DNA from 2 places in the Lacrimispora sinapis genome. Region 1 is predicted to be linked to the other one. Evidence: riboswitches for the same ligand, from Rfam matches in the RefSeq annotation. Region 1 holds a riboswitch; the other holds the start of a gene.
The links. A riboswitch is a leader RNA that binds a small molecule or an ion and turns the genes downstream of it on or off. The one in region 1 is predicted to bind thiamine pyrophosphate.
Positions count from the first base shown of each region.

Region 2: linked by a shared signal. The riboswitch ahead of VIG27_RS12750 (thiamine-binding protein) and the one ahead of thiC (phosphomethylpyrimidine synthase ThiC) in region 1 are both predicted to bind thiamine pyrophosphate.

Region 1 covers NZ_CP141832.1:3,006,903-3,010,046, forward strand. Annotated here, with positions in the region: gene trpB (tryptophan synthase subunit beta) at 1-316, shown strand, start outside; gene trpA (tryptophan synthase subunit alpha) at 309-1,088, shown strand; TPP riboswitch at 1,126-1,234, shown strand; gene thiC (phosphomethylpyrimidine synthase ThiC) at 1,331-2,638, shown strand; gene thiW (energy coupling factor transporter S component ThiW) at 2,729-3,144, shown strand, end outside.
Region 2 covers NZ_CP141832.1:2,718,578-2,721,721, forward strand. Annotated here, with positions in the region: gene VIG27_RS12740 (ABC transporter substrate-binding protein) at 1-660, opposite strand, end outside; gene VIG27_RS12745 (ABC transporter permease) at 689-1,450, opposite strand; gene VIG27_RS12750 (thiamine-binding protein) at 1,419-1,715, opposite strand; TPP riboswitch at 1,775-1,886, opposite strand; gene VIG27_RS12755 (heavy metal translocating P-type ATPase) at 1,947-3,144, opposite strand, start outside.

The DNA of each region.
Region 1 (3,144 bases):
ACAGATCGCTCCCGTATATTCTATTTCCGCAGGTCTTGATTATCCGGGCGTGGGACCGGAGCACGCAGCCCTGTTTGACTCCGGCCGGGCACAATACGTTCCGGTAACGGATCAGGAGGCAGTGGAAGCATTTGAATACTTATCCCGTAAGGAAGGGATTATTCCGGCCATTGAAAGTGCTCATGCCATCGCTTATGCCAGAAAAATTGCTCCTTCCATGGGAAAGGATCAGGTCATCGTCATCAATCTATCCGGGCGGGGCGACAAGGATGTGGCAGCCATTGCCCGTTACAAGGGGGTCCAAATCTATGAGTAGAATTTCACAAGCATTTTCAAAGGGGAAAGCATTTATCCCATTTATCACCGCAGGAGATCCGGAACTTGCAATTACGGAACAGCTGATTCCTGCTATGGCAAAGGCCGGGGCTGATCTTATTGAAATCGGAATCCCATTCTCCGATCCCGTCGCGGAAGGCATCGTGATCCAGGAAGCGGATATGCGGGCCCTGGCAGCCGGTACAACCACCGACAAAATCTTTGAAGCGGTAAAAAGGGTCCGCAAGGCAACCGATGTTCCCCTGGCCTTTATGACGTATTTAAACCCGGTTTTTGTATATGGCAGCGAGCGGTTCATTAAAAATATGGCGGAATGCAAAATTGATGCGCTGATCGTTCCGGATATGCCTTTTGAGGAAAAAGAGGAGCTTCACCCCATATGCCGCAAATATGGAATTGATTTGATTTCCCTGATCGCTCCCACCTCAAAGGAACGGATCAGGACCATCGCCTCGGAGGCAGAAGGGTTTGTTTACTGTGTCTCCTCCATGGGGGTTACCGGTGTCCGGTCGGAAATCAGCACCAATTTAGGAGAAATGGTTTCTCTGGTGAAAGAGACAAAAAAGATTCCCTGCGCCATTGGATTCGGCATCTCCACGCCGGAGCAGGCAAAAGAAATGAGCCAGGCGGCAGACGGTGTGATCGTGGGAAGCGCGATCGTCAAACTGGCGGCAGAATACGGAGCGGACTGCATCGCCCCCATCTGTAACTATGTGCGAGAAATGAAAGCCGCCATTACAGACATTTCCTGATTTTATTCTTGACAACCGTCTGACCCGGTGCTACACTAATGCCACAAGAGGGAGCTCGTAAGCGGGCTGAGAGGAAGTAATCAAACTTCGACCTTTATAACCTGATTTGGGTAATGCCAACGTAGGGATTTATACGAGACGGATGTATTTTCCGAGCCTGTACCTGTTGGTATGGGCTCTTTTTTTGTAATTTTCTAAAAAGCCCTCGTCAATCCCTCCGGATAACAAAAGGAGGATTTAAAATGAATTACACCACACAAATGGATGCGGCAAGAAAAGGCATTCTGACCAAAGAATTACTGGCGGTTGCCGAAAAGGAACAATGGGAACCGGAAAAGCTTCAGCAGCTGGTCGCGGAAGGAAAGGTTGCGATTCCTGCAAACAAACACCATACCTGCTTAAATCCAAATGGAATCGGTTCCATGCTGAAAACCAAGATCAACGTAAACCTCGGTACTTCCAGGGATTTAAATGACTTGAACATGGAACTTGAAAAAGTAAATGATGCCGTTGCCATGGGTGCGGAATCCATTATGGATTTAAGTTCTTACGGTGACACCAGAAAATTCCGCAAAAAGCTGACCGGCGAATGCCCTGCCATCATCGGAACCGTTCCCATCTACGACGCCGTGGTCTATTACCACAAGGCTCTTGGGGAAATTACTGCCGAAGAATGGATTCAGATTGTGGAAATGCATGCCAAAGACGGTGTGGATTTTATGACCATACATGTGGGAATCAACAAAGAGACCGCACGGAGATTCAAAGAAGCCAAACGTCTGACCAACATAGTTTCCAGAGGCGGCTCCATTATCTTTGCCTGGATGGAGATGACCGGACAGGAAAATCCCTTCTACGAGCATTACGACCGGATTCTGGAAATATGTGCAGAACATGATGTGACTTTAAGTCTGGGGGATGCCTGCCGCCCCGGCTGCATTGAAGATGCCTCCGATATTTCCCAGATCGAGGAGCTGGTGACTCTGGGAGAGCTGACCCGCCGTGCCTGGGAGAAACATGTCCAGGTCATTATCGAAGGTCCTGGCCATATGCCTCTTGATCAGATCGCTGCCAACATGAAGATTCAGCAGACCATCTGCAAAGGAGCTCCCTTCTACGTTCTAGGTCCGTTGGTTACGGATATTGCTCCTGGATACGATCATATCACTTCTGCCATCGGAGGAGCCATTGCCGCTGCCGCAGGCGCTTCTTTTCTCTGCTATGTGACTCCTGCAGAGCACTTAAGACTGCCGGATGCCAATGACGTGAAAGAAGGAATCATCTCCGCCCGAATTGCTGCTCACGCCGCAGATATTGCCAAAGGCATCAAAGGAGCCAAGGACTGGGATCACCAGATGAGTGATGCAAGAAAACGCCTGGATTGGGAAGCCATGTTCCATCTTGCCATTGATCCGGAAAAAGCCAGACGTTACCGGGAGACCTCTAAACCGGAAAAAGAAGACACCTGCTCCATGTGCGGTAATTTCTGCGCCATGAAAAATATGAACCGGATTCTGGATGGAGAAATGATCACCATCTTTGATGAATGATCTATTGTTTGATTTGTTTGAACAGGAGGAATTTTCGTGAATAACAAGGTATATGCAACAATACATAGAACCCCCCAGGGGGATCAGAGAATTAAAATCAAAAAACTGGCCGTCAGCGGTATGCTGGCAGCCTTTACCGTAGCACTCTCCGGCTTTTCCATCCCCATCGGTGCATCCAGATGTTTCCCCATTCAGCACCTGGTCAATGTGTTGGCCGGTATATTTTTAGGACCTGTTTATGGAGTTTCCATGGCATTTTGCACCTCCCTGATCCGAAACCTGATGGGAACCGGAAGCCTTCTTGCATTTCCCGGAAGCATGGTAGGTGCCTTTCTTGGGGCATACCTTTATAAAAAAACCGGCCGGGTTTCTCTCACCTGTCTGGGAGAAATCATCGGCACCGGATTCATCGGCGCCACGCTCTGCTATCCCGTTTCCGCACTTTTCATGGGTAAGGATGTGGGCCTATTCTTTTTTGTGGTTCCATTTCTCATGAGTACGGTCTG
Region 2 (3,144 bases), 290 kb from region 1:
AGGGTTTATATCCTTAAAGGCAAAATAGTCGGTATCCAAGCCTTCCAGATCCATCTTTATGCCAGCCCAGGCATAAAAGATCCAGATCGCGTCCACAGATTTTGTTTTTAAGGCAGAAACTTCATCGGTCACTGTACTTGGAATCATCTCGACCTTGGAAAAATCGCCTCCGTCGGACTCCATTACATCTTTGATCATAGCTTTTTCCACCGGATTGTCCCAGGTGGCATATTTCTTTCCTTCCAGCCCCTTGGGGGATGCCATGCCTTCCCCTTTCCGGGATATGATTCCCGAGGTGTTGTGCTGAATCACCGCAGCCACTGCTGTGATGGGAAGAGCGTCATCTCCCACCAGTGCAGGTGCCATGGTATCCTGGAAGGACATGCCAAAGTCCGCTTTTCCTGAAGCGACCAGCACCTCTGCGCCATCCTCCGGCGGCTGAACGATCTCAACGGACAGTCCTGCATCTTTAAAATATCCCTTTTCCTGTGCCACATAAAGGCCGGTATGATTGGTGTTGGGCGTCCAGTCAAGGACAAAAGTAACCTTTTTCAAAGACCCTGTTTCTCCATTGGCTGCCTGCTTTTCCTGCTTCTGGCAGCCGGTCAGTGATGCGGCAAAAGCCGCTGCAATAAGAATTGCCAAGCCTGTTTTTTTCATGCTTTCCTCCATAGTCTGAAACTGTCTGTCAACGGTCCTCCCAAGGCATGCATTTTTTCGCCAGCATGTCCACGCCTTTCATAAGCAGGAGACTGATGACAGATATAAGAAAAATAACTGCAAACATCTTATCAAAGGCAAATGCCTTCTTCACCCGGGTCATATATACGCCCAGCCCGCCAAAGCCTCCCAGCCATTCCGAAATGACTGCCCCCACCACCGCATAGGAGGCGGAGATCCGGAGACTGGAAAAAAACTGCCCCATGGCTCCGGGAAGCTTGATGTAACGGAAAATGCTGAAGGTTCCGGCTCCCATAGACCTTAAAAGATTTACCGCATCCGGATCTGCGGATTGAAAGCCGTTTAAAAGCCCTATGGTGACCGGGAAAAATGTGGTCAATACAATCAGGATGACCTTTGGAGTCATCTCATAGCCGAACCATAACACCAAAAGCGGAGCCAGAGCTACCGTGGGTACGGTCTGTGTCAACACGATCAGGGGGTAAAACGCCCGGTAAAGTCCAGCAAAATGGTCCATCACCACGGCAATGACAAAACCGGTGGCCACACCCAGAAAAAGTCCGGCAAATGCCTCTGTCAGTGTTATCTTTGCATGCTCCATAAGTGCCGGAAATTCGGTTAGAAACGCATTTCCCACACTTAGGGGCGATGGCAGCAGGTAAGAATCCACCAGCCCGAAGTAAGAGATCCCCTGCCACAGAAAAAGAAGCCCCAAAACCGCAGAACAGGACCACAGGTTATTGGTGATGCTTCGTGACTTTCTTTTCAATCGTTAAAACCTCTCCTTCCGGCCGGTAAGTAACTTTGATATAAGCGGCCACAGACGGAGCACCGGCACGGATGGCAATATGCTGACATTCCTTTACCACATCCATCAGTTCGTCGTAATCGCCTTCTATGGCTGTTTCAAAAGGTCCTACATAATAATTAAGTCCGGTGCTTTTGATATAATCAATCACCTGATCTACAATACGGATTAATTCCTCATCATTTTTTGCTTCCGGAAGTGACTGGATCGCTACGCTTGCATTCATATATTTTCTCTCCTTTTTTATAAATACAGAAAACCCGTCCGGATATCCGGGCGGGTCTACAGGCTGTGCCTTAAAGTCTCCTACGCTGGCATTATCCAGATCAGGTTACAGGGTTCGGAACAATTCTGTTCCATCTCAGCCGGACTTTCTCCAGCACCCCTTTTTATTTTCATTGCAAGTATACATCCAACCGCCGGGAAAGTCAAGCGGCACCAATCATTCCTGCACCAATCACTCCTCTAACAGATTCTGCATTCCTCCCAGGCTGATCCCAATCGTGGACAGATTGTGGAGAAGGGCAGAAGTCGTGGGTGCTATGATCCCTGCCGCGCCCAAAAGGATGAGGCTGGTGTTGATGCCAACGATATTCCGGTAATTGCTGTGAATTCGTTTCATCAGGCTGTCACTCAACAGCTTTAAGGTGACGATTTCAAAGAGATTGTCTGCTGCAAGGGTGATATCCGCTATCTCTCTTGCGATCTCCGCTCCGTCGCTGATGGCGATGCCCACATCTGCGGCAGAAAGGGCCGGAGAATCATTGATCCCGTCTCCCACCATGATGACCACATTGCCTGCCGCTTTTTCCTGCTCGATAAAACGGGCCTTCTGCTCCGGCAGGACTTCTGAGTAATACTCATCCACGCCGACTCTGGCTGCTACCGCCCTGGCCGTCCGCTCACTGTCTCCGGTCATCATGACCACCTTGCGGATTCCTGCTTTCTTTAAGGAATTGATTACCGCTCCTGCCTCTTCCCGGAGAGGGTCCTCCACACAAATCACGGCTGCCAGCTTCTGGTCCATGGCAAGGTATAGATGGCTGCAGTCTGAGGGAAGCCGGTCAAAGGTCTCCCGGTAAGCTTCATCCACCGTACAGGCCTCATCTTCAAATACAAAATGATAGCTGCCAATGACCACCTTCCTGCCCTCAATATAGGAGGCAATGCCATGGGCTACAATATAATCCACTTTAGAATGCATTTCTTCATGCTCCAAGCCCATATCCCTGGCTGCTTTCACCACAGCCTTTGCCATGGAATGGGGAAAATGTTCCTCCAGACAGGCTGCGATCCGAAGCATCTCTTCCTTGCTTTCCCTGCCAAACGTCACCACTTCCTTTACCGTAGGTCTTGCCTTTGTCAGAGTACCGGTCTTATCAAAAACCACCACAGCGGCATCGGCCACTGCCTCCAGGTATTTTCCTCCTTTTACGGTCATGTGATACATGCTGGCCTCGCGAATGGCAGAAAGCACAGAGATAGGCATGGCAAGCTTTAAGGCACAGGAAAAGTCCACCATAAGAACAGAGATGGCTCTGGATACATTTCTGGTGAGCAGCCAGGTCAGGCCGGTCCCTAAAAGAGTATAGGGCACCAGCCGGTCTGCCAGATGTCCTGCCTTGCTTTCCAGGGAAGACTTCAGTTTTTCTGAC